One region of the Pantoea sp. PA1 genome, then DNA from elsewhere that is predicted to be linked to it. Evidence: predicted binding sites of a transcription regulator. Region 1 holds the regulator's gene; each other region holds the start of a gene.
What was found. Region 1 encodes sigma-54, which starts transcription at its own class of promoters, with help from an activator protein. Its sites were predicted from a motif close to GTTGGCACANNTTTCGCTNT; they were not measured.

Region 2: glnK (P-II family nitrogen regulator) is a predicted target of sigma-54. The motif match lies at 2,339-2,358, and genes of this name have one in related genera.
Region 3: AC1V0D_RS00095 (gamma-glutamyltransferase family protein) is a predicted target of sigma-54. The motif match lies at 2,405-2,424, and genes of this name have one in related genera.
Region 4: glnA (glutamate--ammonia ligase) is a predicted target of sigma-54. The motif match lies at 1,730-1,749, and genes of this name have one in related genera.

What each region holds. Positions count from the first base shown of each region.
Region 1 covers NZ_JBXGEE010000002.1:166,778-171,101, reverse strand. The annotation lists gene lptC (LPS export ABC transporter periplasmic protein LptC) at 1-387, shown strand, start outside; gene lptA (lipopolysaccharide ABC transporter substrate-binding protein LptA) at 362-913, shown strand; gene lptB (LPS export ABC transporter ATP-binding protein) at 919-1,644, shown strand; gene rpoN (RNA polymerase factor sigma-54) at 1,693-3,126, shown strand; gene hpf (ribosome hibernation promoting factor) at 3,148-3,435, shown strand; gene ptsN (PTS IIA-like nitrogen regulatory protein PtsN) at 3,586-4,065, shown strand; gene rapZ (RNase adapter RapZ) at 4,113-4,324, shown strand, end outside.
Region 2 covers NZ_JBXGEE010000001.1:200,873-205,196, reverse strand. The annotation lists gene tesB (acyl-CoA thioesterase II) at 1-578, shown strand, start outside; gene amtB (ammonium transporter AmtB) at 628-1,914, opposite strand; gene glnK (P-II family nitrogen regulator) at 1,949-2,287, opposite strand; gene AC1V0D_RS01115 (SmdB family multidrug efflux ABC transporter permease/ATP-binding protein) at 2,546-4,321, opposite strand; gene AC1V0D_RS01110 (SmdA family multidrug ABC transporter permease/ATP-binding protein) at 4,314-4,324, opposite strand, start outside.
Region 3 covers NZ_JBXGEE010000001.1:12,954-17,277, reverse strand. The annotation lists gene AC1V0D_RS00110 (amino acid ABC transporter permease) at 1-493, opposite strand, end outside; gene AC1V0D_RS00105 (transporter substrate-binding domain-containing protein) at 504-1,289, opposite strand; gene hpxU (MurR/RpiR family transcriptional regulator HpxU) at 1,482-2,321, opposite strand; gene AC1V0D_RS00095 (gamma-glutamyltransferase family protein) at 2,460-4,046, shown strand; gene hpxX (oxalurate catabolism protein HpxX) at 4,060-4,242, shown strand; gene AC1V0D_RS00085 (AtzE family amidohydrolase) at 4,239-4,324, shown strand, end outside.
Region 4 covers NZ_JBXGEE010000008.1:12,610-16,933, forward strand. The annotation lists gene glnL (nitrogen regulation protein NR(II)) at 1-32, opposite strand, end outside; gene glnA (glutamate--ammonia ligase) at 171-1,580, opposite strand; gene typA (ribosome-dependent GTPase TypA) at 2,019-3,842, shown strand; gene yihX (glucose-1-phosphatase) at 4,053-4,324, shown strand, end outside.

The sequences.
Region 1 (4,324 bases):
CTGGTCTCAGACAAAGTGACCTATTTCTCGGATGACGAACTGAGCTGGTTCGAGCATCCGGTGATGACCACCTATGATGAGAACAAAATCCCGACCTGGACGTTACGCGCGGATAAGGCAAAGCTCACCAAAGATCGTATGCTTTATCTTTATGGCCATGTTGAGCTCAACACGCTGACGCAGGATTCTCAGCTGGAGCGGATCAAAACAGATAACGCGCAGATCAATCTGGTGACCCAGGACGTTACCTCGGATGACCAGGTGACATTGTATGGCCGCAGCTTTAACTCCACCGGCATGAAAATGCGCGGCAATTTACGGACAAAAAACGCCGAGTTAATCGAGAAGGTCAAAACCTCTTATGAAATTCAAAATGAACAAAAATAGCCTGAAGCTTTTACTGGCCAGCGTGCTGCTGGCGACCAGCGTTCCGGCGCTGGCCCTGACCGGTGACTCGGACAAACCCGTTAATATTGACTCGCAGAATCAGGCGCTGGATTTACAGGGCAATGTCGCGACCTTTACCGGCAACGTCATTGTGACGCAGGGCACCATTAAAATTACGGCAGATAAAGTTGTGGTCACCCGTCCGGGCGGCGACAGCAAGAAAACTATCGTCGACGCCTACGGTAATCCTGCCACCTTCTATCAGATGCAGGACAGCGGCAAACCGGTTCAGGGCCATGCCGCAAAACTGCATTACGAACTGGCCAACGATTTAGTTGAACTGACCGGCAATGCGTTTATTGAGCAGCAGGACAGCAACATCAAAGGCGATCGCATCACCTACCTGGTGAAAGAGCAGAAGATGCAGGCTTTCAGCCAGGGCCAGAACAAGCGCGTCACCACCGTACTGGTGCCGTCGCAACTTCAGGATAAAGCGTCGTCCAACAGCGAGAAGAAGAGTAACTGATAGCTATGGCCACATTAATCGCAGAAAACCTGGCGAAGGCCTACAAAGGCCGTCGCGTGGTAGAAGATGTCAGTCTGCAGGTGAAATCCGGCGAGATTGTCGGCCTGCTGGGCCCGAACGGTGCCGGTAAAACCACCACGTTCTACATGGTGGTCGGCATCGTGCCGCGTGACGCGGGCCGTATCGTGATTGACGATGAAGATATCAGCATCCTGCCGCTGCATGCGCGTGCGCGTCGGGGTATCGGCTATCTGCCGCAGGAGGCGTCCATTTTCCGTCGCCTCAGCGTTTACGATAACCTGATGGCGGTGCTGCAGATCCGTGACGATCTGACCGAAGAGCAACGCCAGGATCGCGCCCGCGAGCTGATGGAAGAGTTCCACATTGAGCACCTGCGCGACAGCATGGGCCAGGCCCTCTCCGGCGGCGAACGCCGCCGTGTTGAGATCGCGCGTGCGCTGGCCGCCAATCCGAAGTTCATTCTGCTGGATGAGCCTTTTGCCGGTGTTGACCCTATCTCCGTTATCGACATTAAGAAGATCATTGAGCATCTGCGTGACAGCGGCCTCGGCGTGCTGATTACCGACCATAACGTGCGTGAAACGTTAGCGGTCTGTGAGCGGGCTTATATCGTCAGCCAGGGCCACCTGATCGCGCACGGCACACCCAATGAAATTCTTGCGGATGAGCAGGTTAAGCGGGTTTATTTGGGTGAAGAGTTCAGACTCTGATAAGGTGTCGTTAAGACCGCTATTTACCTGGGAACTATCATCCTGTCTATGAAGCAAGGCTTACAACTCAGGTTCAGCCAACAGCTGGCAATGACTCCCCAACTGCAGCAGGCGATTCGTCTGCTGCAGCTCTCTACGCTTGAACTCCAGCAGGAGCTACAGCTGGCGCTGGAAAGTAATCCCCTGCTTGAGCAGACGGACCCGCACGACGAGATCGACTCCCGGGACGCTGCAGAAGCGGAGGCGCTGGATACCCGCGAAGCGCTTGAGCAAAAAGAGATGCCCGATGAACTGCCGCTGGATGCCACCTGGGATGAGATCTACACCGCTGGCACACCTTCCGGCACCGGAACGGACTATCAGGATGATGAGCTACCGGTCTACCAGGGTGAGACGACGCAGTCCCTGCAGGATTATCTGATGTGGCAGGTCGGCCTGACGCCGTTCAGTGATACCGATCGCGCGATTGCGACCTCTATCGTCGATGCTATCGATGACACCGGATATCTCACCGTTTCGCTTGAGGAGATCCTCGACAGTATCGGCAATGACGAGCTGGAGGTGGATGAAGTTGAAGCGGTGCTGAAACGCATCCAGCGCTTTGACCCGATTGGCGTGGGTGCGCGCGATCTGCGCGACTGCCTGCTGGTTCAGCTGTCACAATATGCGCCCGACACGCCCATGCTGACCGAAGCACGTCTGATTGTCAGTGAGCATCTCGACCTGCTGGCCAACCACGACTTCCGTAGCCTGATGCGGGTAACGCGCCTCAAAGAAGAGGTGCTGAAAGAGGCGATGCTGCTGATTCAGTCGCTGGACCCGCGTCCCGGCCAGTCGATCAACACCGGCGAACCGGAATATGTAATTCCCGATGTGCTGGTGCGCAAGGTCGGCAGCCGCTGGACGGTTGAACTCAACGCCGACAGCCTGCCCCGCCTGAAGATCAATCAGCACTATGCGGCGATGGGCGGCACCACGCGTAACGACAGCGACACGCAGTTTATTCGCAGCAACCTGCAGGAAGCACGCTGGCTGATTAAGAGTCTGGAAAGCCGCAATGATACACTGCTGAAAGTGACGCGCTGTATCGTTGAGCAGCAGCAGGCGTTTTTCGAGCAGGGGGAAGAGTTTATGCGCCCGATGGTCCTGGCTGATATCGCTCAGGCTGTTGAGATGCACGAATCGACTATCTCCCGCGTGACCACGCAGAAGTATCTGCACAGTCCGCGCGGTATTTTTGAACTGAAGTACTTTTTCTCCAGCCACGTCAACACGGAAGGGGGCGGCGAAGCCTCCTCTACCGCGATTCGTGCGCTGGTGAAAAAATTAATTTCGGCGGAAAATCCAGCCAAACCCTTGAGCGACAGTAAACTGACCTCCATGTTGTCCGATCAGGGGATCATGGTGGCACGGCGTACCGTCGCAAAATATCGTGAGTCTTTATCCATCCCGCCATCGAACCAGCGTAAACAGCTGGTTTGACAGAAATGAGAAGGAAGACCTATGCAGCTGAACCTGACCGGGCAACACGTTGAAATTACGCCACCACTGCGTGAATTCGTCAGTGCTAAATTTGCCAAACTGGAACACTATTTTGAGCACATCAATCAGGTCTATATTGTCCTGAAAGTTGAGAAAGTCATGCAGGTGGCTGACGCAACACTCCACGTTAACGGTGGCGAGCTGCACGCCACGTCGGAAGCGGAAGATATGTACGCGGCGATTGACGGGCTGATCGACAAGCTCGCCCGTCAGCTGACTAAACATAAAGATAAACTGAAAAAACACTAACCTTCATGCTGGCTACGCGCGCCTGGCGCACTGAGCCGACAGGATGGGGCGGATAATCCGCCCCGTTTTGTCATCTGGCAGGCGTCATTTTCCGTCACGTCAGAAGACGCCGGCGGTGAATGGCCTGGTGAACCCGCAAGTGAAACGATAATGAACAACGATCTTACACTGGAATTGAGCACGGTGCTTTCGCCTGACTGCACACGCAGTGGCGTACACTGCCAGAGCAAAAAACGTGCGCTGGAAATCATCAGCGAACTGGCCGCTAAGCAGCTCAACCTGCCGCACCAGACGCTTTTCGAAGCGATCCTGACGCGTGAGCGTATGGGCAGTACCGGTATCGGCAACGGGATAGCGATCCCGCACGGCAAGCTGGAAGAGGATACGCTGCGCGCGGTCGGGGTCTTTATCAGCCTCGAACAGCCGATTGCGTTTGATGCCGTTGATAACCAGCCGGTCGATCTGCTGTTTGCCTTACTGGTTCCGGCTGACCAGTGCAAAACACACCTGCACACCCTTTCACTGGTGGCAAAGCGTCTGGCCGATAAAACGGTCTGCCGCCGGCTGCGCGCTGCGCAGAGTGATGAAGAGCTTTATGCCATTATTACGGAAAACCAGACAGAGCTGTAACGCGTCTTTACCGGCCGGGTGCCGGTTTTAAAACGGGAGAGAAGGTCATGGTGCTGATGATCGTTAGCGGTCGTTCAGGCTCGGGGAAGTCAGTGGCACTCCGTGCGCTGGAGGATATGGGGTTCTACTGTGTTGATAACCTGCCGGTGGTGCTGCTGCCGGAGTTAGCGAACTCACTGGCAGAGCGGAATATTTCGGCGGCGGTCAGCATCGACGTGCGCAATATGCCTGAATCCCCCGAAATTTTTGAAACCGCACT
Region 2 (4,324 bases), on a different contig from region 1:
AGAATGGTCAGCCCATTTTTTATATGACCGCCTCATTCCAGTCACCGGAAAGTGGCTTTGAGCACCAGAATGCGATGCCACAGGTGGCAGGACCGGAAAATCTGGTCACGGAACAGGCGATGGCGCAGAAGATGGCGCACATGCTGCCGGAAAAACTGCGGGAGATATTTATCGCGGAACGTCCGCTGGAGATCCGCCCGGTGCAGATTCACAATCCGTTGCGCGGGCATGTGGACAAGCCTGAGCGCCAGGTCTGGATCCGGGCCAACGGTCCGCTGCCTGACGATCTGCGCATCCATCAGTATCTGCTCGGCTATGCGTCGGATCTCAATTTCCTGCCGGTTGCGCTGCAGCCACACGGCAAAGGCTTTTTAGAGGCGGATATGCAGGTCGCCACGATCGACCACTCGATGTGGTTCCATCGTCCGTTCGACTTCAGCGAGTGGCTGCTCTACAGCGTGGTAAGTACTTCAGCGTCAGGTGCCAGGGGGTTCGTACGAGGTGAGTTCTACAATCAGCAGGGGGTGCTGGTCGCCTCTACGGTGCAGGAAGGGGTGATGCGCCAGCGAAGCGAATAAAAAAAGGGGCGATAGCTCGCCCCTTTTTCACTGCTTATACTCTCACGCATTACTGGTTGTAAGCGTTCTCGCCGTGGCTGTTAACATCCAGACCTTCTCGTTCGTGCTCTTCCGGTACGCGCAGACCGACAATCAGATCGGCCAGTTTAAAGCCGATGAAGGCCACCACGCCAGACCAGACGATTGTGACGCCGACGCTGAAGAGCTGAACCCAGACCTGATGGCCCATGGTCACACCCTGCGCATAACCGACGCCGCCCAGTGAAGAGGAGGCAAACACGCCCGTCAGGATACAGCCAACAATGCCGCAGACGCCGTGCACGCCGAACACATCGCAGGGGTCGTCCACACGCAGCCATTTCTTCAGAGAGGTCACACCCCACAGACCCGCCAGTCCGCCAACCAGACCGATAATCAGTGCACCGCCGACGCCAACATAACCACAGGCTGGGGTAATCGCGACCAGTCCGGCGATAAAGCCTGAACAGGCGCCCAGCAGAGAAGGCTTACCGCGCACCGCCCATTCGCCAAAGGTCCATGAGAGTACGGCACCCGCCGTTGCCACAACGGTGTTCAGGAACGCCAGTGCAGCAATTTCGTTTGCTGCTGAGGCAGAACCGGCGTTGAAGCCGAACCAGCCTACATAGAGGATCGCGGTGCCGGTGAAGACCATCGGCAGATTATGAGGTTTGAAAGCTTCTTTACCAAAGCCGGCACGTTTGCCAACCAGATACGCGCCCACCAGACCCGCTACCGCGGCGTTGATATGCACGACGGTACCGCCGGCGAAGTCCAGCGCGCCATCCTGCGCCAGGAAACCGCCTGCCCATACCATATGCGCGATAGGCAGGTAAGCCAGCGTCAGCCAGACACCGACGAAGATCAGTACGGCTGAGAAACGGATGCGTTCTGCAATGGCACCCACAATCAGGCCCACGGTGATGCAGGCAAATGAGGCCTGGAATGCAACGTGGATATACTGATAGAAGCTGCCCATTACCGCGGTCAGCTGGATATTCTTCAGCATGGTCCAGCCAAATCCGCCAAAGAAGGCGTTACCTTCGCTGAACGCCAGTGAATAGCCGTAGACCATCCACAGGACGCACACCAGCGAGAAAGTGACGGCCACCTGCGTCAGCATCGACAGCACGTTCTTACCGCGAATCAGACCGCCGTAAAACAGCGCAATCCCTGGAATTGACATAAACAGCACCAGCGCGGTGCAAATCATCATAAATGCGTTGTCAGCCTTGTCCGCAACGGCAGGCGCAGCCATCGCGAGCGATGGTAACAGTGCCAGGCTGGTCAGGCCCAGCTTAGTCAGAACTTTATTCATTTTTATTCCATCCCATCACAATACTGAGTCGTAATTACAGAGCGGCTTCGTCGGTCTCGCCGGTACGAATACGAATGACGCGCTGCAGTTCAGCCACGAAAATTTTACCGTCGCCAATTTTTCCGGTGTAAGCCGCTTTACTGATAACATCCACAACTTCGTCCAGCTGATCGTCGGCAATAGCGATATCAATTTTGACTTTCGGCAGGAAGTTCACGCTGTACTCTGCGCCCCGATAGAGCTCGGCGTGCCCCTTCTGGCGGCCAAACCCTTTCACTTCGGAGACGGTCAGTCCCTGAATGCCGATAGAGGACAAAGCTTCACGCACATCCTCCAGCTTGAATGGCTTAATTACGACGGTAACCAGCTTCATTGGATCCCCTCCAGCGAGTAAATAGGTAACGTTTACGGACACACAGGGAGATAAGCAAAGGCTGTGCCAGTTAGTAAAAGCGGTGATAATCAGTGGGTCAGGCGGGATGGAGCAAGGAGAGGCTCTGCAGTGGCTCTGAAAAGGGGGAAAAGGAGAAAGCCGGTCAGCGCATCGGGATGCACTCCTTTGGTGCTTCAGGCGTCAAAGGAGTGCATTTATACAGATTAGTCCGATAAAGCTGCGCAAAAAAGGTGCAGGTCAGGCTTCCGCGGTGGCAGGCACGCCCGACGCGAGATCATCCCCGGCCTGCTGAAGCTGATACATCTGCCAGTAGCGGCCCTGCATCGCCAGCAGTTGCTGGTGCGTGCCCTGCTCGACCACCCGGCCGCGATGGAGGACCAGGATTTTGTCGGCGTCGATAATGGTGGAGAGACGGTGAGCAATTACCACCAGCGTGCTGTGCTGACGCAGCCTGGCCAGCGTCTGCTGAATCGCCTGTTCCGTGCCGGAGTCAATATTAGCCGTGGCTTCATCCAGAATCAGTATCTGCGGCAGATCGACCAGCACCCGCGCCAGCGCCAGCAGCTGCTTCTGCCCGACAGACAGGTTATTCCCCTGCTCACCCAGCCGGGTGTGAATCCCCTCCGGCAGAGCCTGCGCCAGGGGCGCGAGCCGGACCTGTTCCAGCACCGTCCAGACCGCCTCTTCGCTGATATCACGGCCCAGCCGGACATTGGCCAGCAGCGTATCCGCCAGCACCACCGGGTCCTGCTGCACCATGGCGATCCCGTGTCGCAGCACGCTATGGCTCAGATGCCCAATCGGCCGGTCATCAATGCGGATTTCACCGCGCGTCACCGGGTAGTAGCCCATTAGCAGGTTTGCCAGCGTGCTTTTGCCGCTGCCGGTATGTCCGACCAGCGCCACAAATTCGCGTGGCGCCACCTCAAGATTAATGTCACTGAGTACATCGCGGTTTTCACGGTAGGCGAAGCTCAGATTGTTCAGCGAAATGCGGCCGGAAGCCAGCGGCTGCTGACTGTCGCCATACTGCTGCTGCGCGGCATCCATGAGTTCGAAGATGCGCTCACCGGAGACCACCGCCTGCTGCAACATCGACTGCTGTGTGGTCAGCTCAATCAGCGGCTCATTCAGGCGTCCCAGATAGGTGATGAAGGCATAAAGCACACCGACTTCAAAAACGCCGGGCACGGAGAAGCTGAACAGGACCAGCAGGCCGCACAGCACCATTGCGGAAAAGAGGCTCAGCAACGGGCGCAGCAGAAAGCCGTCGAGACGCAGTGTTTCCATCCGCGCCAGGTAGTGAGAGCGACTGGCCTCGCCCATCCGCTCGCCGAAGCGGGCCTGCTGACGAAACTGCTGGATCACGCTCATGCCGCTGATTACTTCGTTAAAGCCGTTGTTAATGTCGGCCAGATAACCGCGAACCCGACGGGCAATCGGCGTGCTGAAGCGCTGATAGATCACCATCACCATCAGCACCAGCGGGAAGATCATCATCGCCACCAGCGCCATGCGCCAGTCAAGGCTGAACATCGCCACCATCATGGCCCCGACCAGCGCGGCACTGCGCAGCACGGTTGAGACCACCGTGACGTAGAGATCGCGGATGACTTCGGTGTCGTTGGTCACGCGTGAAATAATCTGACCGACCGGCTGGGTATCGAAGGCGCTCAGCGGCTGACAGAGCGCGGCATTCATCACATCGCTGCGTAACCGCTGCACCACGCCGATCGCCGCCCGGTTGAATAACAGCGCCTGCCAGTAGTGGAGCGCGGCGGCCAGTAGCTGAAGCAGAATGAAACTGACCAGCAGGCCGGCGACCAGCCCCCAGGGCATCTGATGTTTCGCCACCAGATTGTCGATAAAGTAGCTGACCAGCACCGGTCCGGTCACTTCAGCAGCGGCCGCGATCCAGAGCAGGCCGACGGCCAGCGACAGGGATTTTCGCCAGGGCTTACCGTAGCTCAGCAGGCGCTTCAGGGTAGGCCACAAGCGGGCAGACTTAGCCATGCG
Region 3 (4,324 bases), on a different contig from region 1:
CCACCGACGACCCCAGCATCACGATAATGCACTGGCTCACCAGCGCCGGATAAATCCGCTGCAGCGCAGGGGGTAACACCACCCGCAGAAAGGTCTGGCTACGGGTCAATCCCAGCACCCGCCCCGCTTCCCACTGCCCTTTCGGGGTCACCTGGATGCCGGCACGGATGATCTCGGTGCTGTAAGCGCCCAGGTTGATCAGCATCGCCAGCAGCGCCGCCTCACCGGCGGTGAGTTTCAGCCCCAGATTCGGCAGACCGAAAACGATAAAGAACAGCTGCACCACAAATGGCGTATTACGGATCAGCTCGACATAGAGGCCCCAGAGGCGGCTCAGCCAGCCCGGTTTACCGCTGCGCAGCGCCGCGCCTGCGATGCCAATCGCCACCCCACCGGTGGTCGCCAGCAGCGTCAGCTGAATGGTGACCCAGAGGCCGGAAAGCAGCTCCGGCCAGTAGGGCCACAACGCGGGAAAGTTAAGTTGCCCGGTCATGAATCTGTCCTCATGCGCCCAGGCTGGCGGGCAGTGGCGCTTTCAGCCACTCTTCGGACAGCTTGTTCAGGGTGCCATCTTTAATCCCCTGCTCAATCAGCGCATTCACCTTCGCCTTCAGCGCAGGCTCATCTTTCTTCAGACCGATAAAGCAGGGCGAATCTTTCAGCATAAACTGAGCGACCGGCGCTTTTTCCGGATTCTGGCGGGCAATGGCGGCGACCACCAGGTTGCCGGTGGCGACATACTGCACCTGGCCAGAGAGATACGCCGATAAGGTGGTGTTGTTATCTTCGTAACGTTTCACCTGCGCATCTTTCGGTGCCACTTCGCTCAGCACCATATCCTCCACCGCGCCGCGGGTAACGCCAATCGACTTGCCGCTCAGCGCGCTGGCCGCTTTGATCTCGTCACCTTTCGGTCCGAAGACGCCCAGGAAGAACGGCGCATAGGCGCGGGTAAAGTCGATCACTTTTTCACGCTCCGCATTTTTACCCATGCTGGAGATCACCAGATCGACCTTGTCGGTTTGCAGATAAGGCACCCGGTTGGCGCTGCTGACCGGCACCAGCTGCAACTTAAGTTTCATCTGCTTCGCCAGGTATTTCGCCATGTCGATGTCATACCCCTGCGGCTGCAGATCGGTACCGACCGAGCCAAACGGCGGGAAATCCTGCGGAACGGCCACGCGGATCACACCGCGCTTCTGAATGTCCTGCAGTTGATCGGCCAGTGCGCTTCCCGCCTGTGCCATCAGTAATGCCGCTGTTGCAACCGCCATTAAAACTTTTTTCATTATGCACCCCGGTGAAATGTGATGAAACAAAAGATTCTTTAACAGGCAATCTGCAACTAATGTGCCAACAAGGGCAGCGGCGGAAAAAGGGTTAAGCGGCATAGAGTTCACTGAAAAAGGGGCGTAACCGGGGAGGATTACGCCGCGGGCGGGCGTGTGCTGAAATGGGGCAAAGCACCAAAATGGTGCCTGTTAACGGTGCTCCAGCTCGTCGAACTGCTGGTAGAGATCGGCGATCTGATGAATACGCTGCCGCCCCTGCGCCAGCATTTCATGCAGCAGCGCATTGGCAATCAGGTTAATCAGACTCATGGCCGAGCCATAGCTGTCGAAGGCGGAAACGCTGTCGAGCGGCGTGCAGAGTTGCCAGCGTGCCAGCGCAGTGACCGTCTGCGCCTGCGGCTCACACAGCGCCAGCAGCGGTATTCCGGCCGCCTGAAGCTGCTGCATCAGCGGACGGATGATACGGGTGCGGCGGCGAAACGCCATCACCACCACCATATCCTCCGGGGTGATATCCACCAGCTCCTCTGCCAGCGTCTGGCCTGGCTGCGGCAGAATAAAGACCTGCGAGCGCGCCTGCACCAGTTGCTGTCGCAGATGCAGCGCCACCGGATAGGCGTTGCGCATGCCGATGATAAAGACGCGCTTCGCCTGCGCCAGCTGCTGGATCACATCGTTAAACTGACGGGCATCCAGGCTGTTGACCCACTGTGTCAGGTTCGCCATCTCCTGCTTGTAGTGGCGCGCCAGCAGCGTGTTGCCCTGCACCGCATCCCGGTTATCGGTCAGCGGCATGCCGCTCTGACGCAGGATGCGCAGCTCATCGCGCATATCCTTGTACTTCTCATATCCCAGACGTTTAAACAGCCTGCTGACCGTGGCTTTCGACACGCCGCTGAGCCGCGCCAGCTCGGCGCTGTTGTAGCTGATCAGATCATCGAAGTGGTCAAACACGAAGTCGGCAATGCGCTGCTCCTGCGGCGAGAGCTGGGGATAGTGACTCCGGAGTCGTTCATCAAGCTGTTTCATATCGCACCCTGTAACTTTTGTTTCAGCAGAAGCTAGCACAATTTACGCCAGGTTAACCGGCGCAATGTCAGCTCAGGCTAAAAACTGGAACAGCTCTTGCTTTGCTATCGGTTCTGTTACCCGAAGAACGAGAAAAAGATGATTCAGAGTAATATGGCGCCGATGGGCATGGCGGTGACGCCGCACCATCTGGCGAGTGAGAGCGCGCTGGCGGTGCTGCGTGACGGCGGCAACGCCATTGAAGCGATGGTGGCGGCAGCCGCGACTATCGCCGTGGTCTACCCGCACATGAATGGGCTGGGCGGGGATGGGTTCTGGCTGATCCTGCCACCCGGCGGCGATCCCGTCGCTATCGACGCCAGCGGTGCCGCCGGTTCGCTGGCGCATCCGGATTTTTATGCCGGTCACCCCAGAATCCCTCATCGCGGGCCGAAAGCGGCGCTGACCGTCGCCGGTACGGTCAGCGGCTGGCATGAGGCGCTGACCCTCGCCGCTGAATCCGGCAGCCCGCTGCTGCCGCTGGCGCGTCTGCTGCGCGATGCGATTCGCTACGCCGCGGACGGTATTCCGGTCACCGCTTCTCAGACCGCCGCCACGACGAACTTCCGCAGTGAGTTACAGCATCAGCCCGGCTTCAGCGCCACCTTTATGCCTGATGGCGAGGTGCCGCAGCCTGGCAGCCGTTTTACCCAGCCTGCGCTGGCACAGACACTGAGCCAGCTTACCGAACAGGGGCTGGACAGCTTCTATCGCGGCCCGCTGGCGCACCATATGGCTGATGAAATGGCCACGCTTGGCATGCCGGTCACCCTGGCCGATCTGCAGCAGCATCGCGCCCGTCGCACCACGCCCCTGCACCTCGCACACAGCGAAGGCGACATCTGGAATATCGCCCCGCCGACCCAGGGCCTCGTCTCGCTGGCGATCCTTGGCATTACCGATCGCCTGGAGATGGCCGGGGCTGACGAGGCGCAGACGGTGCACCGCATCGTGGAAGCCACCAAAAAAGCCTTTGCGCTGCGCGACCGGCACATTACCGATCCGCGTTATGTCACCGAAGATGTGCAGGCGCTGCTGGCTGAGGACGCCCTCGCCACCCTCGCCAGCCAGATCAAAGATGGCGAGGCGGCAAACTGGGGCAGCGGCCGCGGGCCGGGCGATACGGTCTGGATGGGTGTGATGGACAGCAGCGGGCTTGCCGTCTCCTTTATTCAGAGCATCTATCACGAGTTTGGCAGCGGGGTCGTCCTGCCCGGCACGGGCATCACCTGGCAGAACCGGGGAGCCGCGTTCAGCCTCGATCCTGAACATCTGCTGGCGCTGGCACCCGGCAAACAGCCCTTCCATACCCTGAACCCCGCCGCCGCACGGCTGAAAGATGGCCGGACGCTGGTTTATGGCGCAATGGGCGGAGATGGTCAGCCGCAGACCCAGGCAGCGATCTTTACCCGCCATGTGATTCAGGGGTTGCCGCTACAGCAGGCGGTCAGTGCACCGCGCTGGCTGCTGGGGCGTACCTGGGGCCAGTCATCAGACTCGCTGAAGCTGGAAGGCCGCATTGCCGACGCAACCGTCGCACAGCTGCGCCAGTGGGGGCACGAGGTAGAACGCCTGCCGGACTTCAGCGAATCCGTGGGTCATGCGGGTGCCATTGTGCGTCACTGCAATGGCATGTTTGAAGGCGCGAGCGATCCGCGCAGTAACGGCAGCGCCGCCGGTTTTTAAACAGGAGTGAATCATGAATGAACATGAGTGGGCCAGCTACATCGGCCATATGGAGCAGATCCTGCAACTGACGCTGGACGATCCCCGCCGCGCCGAGCTGCTAATCCAGCTGTCGCGTATCGCGGAGATGGCCGCACCACTGATGGCGTTTCCGCTTGATGACCGGCTGGAAGTGGCGGGAGTGTATCAGGCATGAAAACAGGTGAAGTTTCGATTCAGACGCTGCAGCAGGCAATCCGCCAGGGTGAGATCAGCGCTCGCGAGGTGGCCGAACAGAC
Region 4 (4,324 bases), on a different contig from region 1:
TGCCCGGCGTCGGGCAGAGAGCCAGTTGCCATACAACGTTCCTCTGCACTAAATAGGTGCATTCTGGTGTTTAAGCCGAAAAGCGGGAGAATGAACGGTGAATTCGCGGAGAAAAAAGCCCATCCGAAGATGGGCTAAAAGTTTCCACGGCAACAAAAACGTCTGATCAGTTAAACGCTGTAGTACAGCTCGAACTCAACCGGGTGTGGCGTCATGCGAACGCGGTCCATCTCAGTTTTACGCAGTTCGATGTAAGCATCGATAGATTCATCAGTGAAGACACCACCGCGGGTCAGGAACTCGCGATCTTCGTTCAGTGCATTCAGCGCTTCTTCCAGCGAGCCTGCAACTTTTGGAATCTCAGCTTCTTCTTCCGGTGGCAGGTCGTACAGGTTTTTATCCATCGCATCGCCAGGGTGGATTTTGTTGATGATGCCATCAAGGCCAGCCATCAGCAGTGCGGTGAACGCCAGGTATGGGTTAGCCGCTGGATCCGGGAAGCGCGCTTCAATACGACGGGCTTTCGGGCTGGCCACTACCGGGATACGGATAGACGCGGAACGGTTACGGGCAGAGTAAGCCAGCATAACCGGTGCTTCGTAGCCCGGAACCAGACGCTTGTAGGAGTTGGTGGTCGGGTTCGCCAGGGCGTTGATCGCTTTAGCGTGCTTGATGATACCGCCGATGTAGAACAGCGCCATTTCAGACAGGCCGCCGTACTTATCGCCCGCAAACAGGTTCTGGCCACCTTTAGAGAGTGACATGTGGCAGTGCATGCCTGAACCGTTGTCGCCAAACATTGGCTTCGGCATAAAGGTCGCGGTCTTACCGTAAGCGTGCGCGACGTTGTGAACGACATATTTGTAGATCTGAATTTCGTCAGCTTTTTTGGTCATGGTATTGAAGCGGGTCGCCACTTCGTTCTGACCCGCAGTCGCCACTTCGTGGTGATGCGCTTCAACCACCAGACCCATCTGCTCCATGGTCAGACACATGGCAGAACGGATGTCCTGTGATGAGTCAACCGGTGGAACCGGGAAGTAGCCGCCTTTCAGACCTGGACGGTGACCTTTGTTACCGCCTTCGTACTCTTTACCGGTGTTCCATGCCGCTTCGATATCGTCGATAGCAACGTGTGAGCCGGAAGTCGATGAACCGAAACGGATGTCATCGAACAGGAAAAATTCAGGTTCTGGTCCAAACAGGACGGTATCGGCGATACCGGAAGAGCGCAGGAAATCTTCAGCGCGTTTGGCGATAGAACGTGGATCGCGGTCGTAGCCCTGCATGGTGCCTGGCTCGAGAATGTCACAACGGATGATCAGCGTAGAATCTTCGAAGAAAGGATCCATGACCGCCGTGGTAGCGTCAGGCATCAGCACCATGTCTGATTCGTTGATGCCTTTCCAGCCGCCGATAGACGAACCATCGAACATTTTGCCTTCTTCGAAGAAGTCAGCGTTAACCTGGTGAGCAGGGATCGTAACATGCTGTTCTTTACCTTTGGTATCGGTAAAACGCAGGTCAACAAACTTAACTTCATGCTCGTTCATCATCGAGAGAACGTGTTCAGCGGACATACTCAACTCTCCTGGAAATGGTCTTTCATTATCTACATGGCGAGGAAACGTCGTTTCCGGAGGGCGTGGCGGGAAAGGAAATTCCTGACCACTCTTTTCCGGCACGCTCTTCAACCGACATCTGACTGGCGTTTACGCTTGTTACAGATAAAGCGAATTCTGTGCCAACTTTTTTGATGTTGCTTAAATCGCCTTATGATGCACCTTTTTGTCGTAATGCGGCTGCACCACGATGGTTTTAGTGCACCATAACAGTGCTGAAGGTGAATTTACAGGCACCATTTTGGTGCATAGGACCAACTTAGTGCATTTTCTGCACCGGGAACAGTGCGAATTTGCGTCAATGCAATAATCTTTCAGTGAAAAGTGTGATCGTGTTCAGTCTTCCGCTTAATCCGTGTACAATAGCGCGCTATTTCTAATGCCTGAGGCAAAGCTGTGATCGAAAATTTGCGTAACATCGCCATCATCGCGCACGTTGACCATGGAAAGACCACCCTGGTTGACAAACTGCTGCAACAATCCGGTACTTTTGATGCCCGTACCGAAGCAACCGAGCGCGTGATGGACTCCAATGATTTGGAGAAAGAGCGTGGGATTACCATCCTCGCAAAAAACACCGCCATTAAGTGGAATGACTACCGTATCAACATCGTTGATACCCCAGGACACGCCGACTTCGGTGGTGAAGTTGAGCGCGTCATGTCCATGGTGGACTCGGTGCTGCTGGTTGTAGATGCGATGGATGGCCCTATGCCGCAAACCCGCTTCGTGACCAAAAAAGCGTTCGCGCATGGTCTGAAGCCGATTGTGGTTATCAACAAGGTAGACCGCCCGGGCGCACGTCCGGATTGGGTTGTGGATCAGGTGTTTGACCTGTTCGTTAACCTGGATGCGACTGATGAGCAGCTCGACTTCCCTATCATTTTCGCCTCTGCGCTGAATGGTATTGCAGGTCTTGACCACACCGACATGGCTGACGATATGACCCCGCTGTACCAGGCCATCGTTGACCACGTTTCACCTCCACAGGTTGAAGTTGAAGCGCCACTGCAGATGCAAATCTCGCAGCTGGACTACAACAACTACCTGGGCGTGATCGGCATCGGCCGCATCAAGCGCGGTAAAGTGAAGCCTAACCAGCAGGTCACTATCATCGATAGCGAAGGCAAAACCCGCAACGGTAAAGTCGGCAAAGTCCTGACTCACCTGGGTCTTGAGCGTATCGACAGCGATCTGGCTGAAGCGGGCGATATCATTGCTATCACCGGTCTGGGTGAGCTGAACATCTCTGACACCATCTGTGACACGCAGAATGTGGAAGCGCTGCCAGCCCTGAGCGTCGATGAACCTACCGTAACCATGTTCTTCAACGTCAACACCTCACCGTTCTGCGGTAAAGAAGGTAAGTACGTGACGTCGCGCCAGATCCTGGAGCGTCTGAACAAAGAACTGGTTCACAACGTGGCACTGCGCGTTGAAGAAACCGAAGACTCGGACGCATTCCGCGTTTCAGGTCGTGGTGAGCTGCACCTGTCTGTTCTGATCGAAAACATGCGTCGTGAAGGTTTCGAACTGGCGGTATCCCGTCCGAAAGTTATCTTCCGTGAATTCGAAGGCCGTAAACAGGAGCCATTCGAGAACGTCACGCTGGATATCGAAGAAACGCATCAGGGTTCCGTTATGCAAGCCATGGGCGAGCGTAAAGGCGACCTGAAAAACATGGACCCGGATGGTAAAGGCCGCGTACGTCTTGACTACGTGATCCCAAGCCGTGGTCTGATCGGCTTCCGTAACGAATTCATGACCATGACTTCCGGTACCGGTCTGCTTTACTCCACCTTCAGCCACTACGACGACATTCGTCAGGGCGAAGTGGGTCAGCGTCAGAACGGCGTCCTGATCTCTAACGGTCAGGGTAAAGCGGTTGCGTTCGCCCTGTTCGGTCTGCAGGATCGCGGTAAGCTGTTCCTGGGTCACGGTGCAGAAGTCTATGAAGGCCAGATCATCGGTATTCACAGCCGTTCTAACGACCTGACCGTGAACTGTCTGACCGGTAAGAAGCTGACCAACATGCGTGCTTCCGGTACAGATGAAGCCACCACCCTGGTTCCACCGCAGAAAATGACGCTGGAGCAGGCTATCGAGTTCATTGATGATGACGAACTGGTAGAAGTGACTCCGCTGTCAGTGCGTATCCGTAAACGCCATCTGACCGAAAACGACCGTAAACGTGCTTCACGTGGTCCTAAAGACGCGTAATCACGTTTTAGCGTAATAAAGAGCCCCGCCATGCGGGGCTTTTTTTTGCCTGCGATTCCGCGCCTGCCCGCCGGACCAGCCAATTATTGTCTGCTGTGACACGCTTTTTGCCCCCCCGCTGCCGTTTACGCTTTTCTCTCCGGTGCTGGCTGTTCAGCCTGCGTTTTTGCCGCTAGAGTGAATACTCCAGGGAACCGAAGGAGGCGCACCATGCTGTATATCTTTGATTTAGGCAATGTGATTATCGATATCGACTTTAACCGCGTGCTGGGCGTCTGGAGTGACCTTAGCCGTGTGCCGCTGGCCTCACTGCAAAGCCATTTCCGGATGGATGAGGCGTTCGAACAGCATGAACGCGGTGAGATCAGCGATGAAGATTTTGCGCTGGCCCTCTGCGAAAAGCTGGAGATCGCTCTCAGCTATGAACAGTTTGCCGCGGGCTGGCAGGCGGTGTTCGTTGACGTGCGTCCGGAAACGCTGGC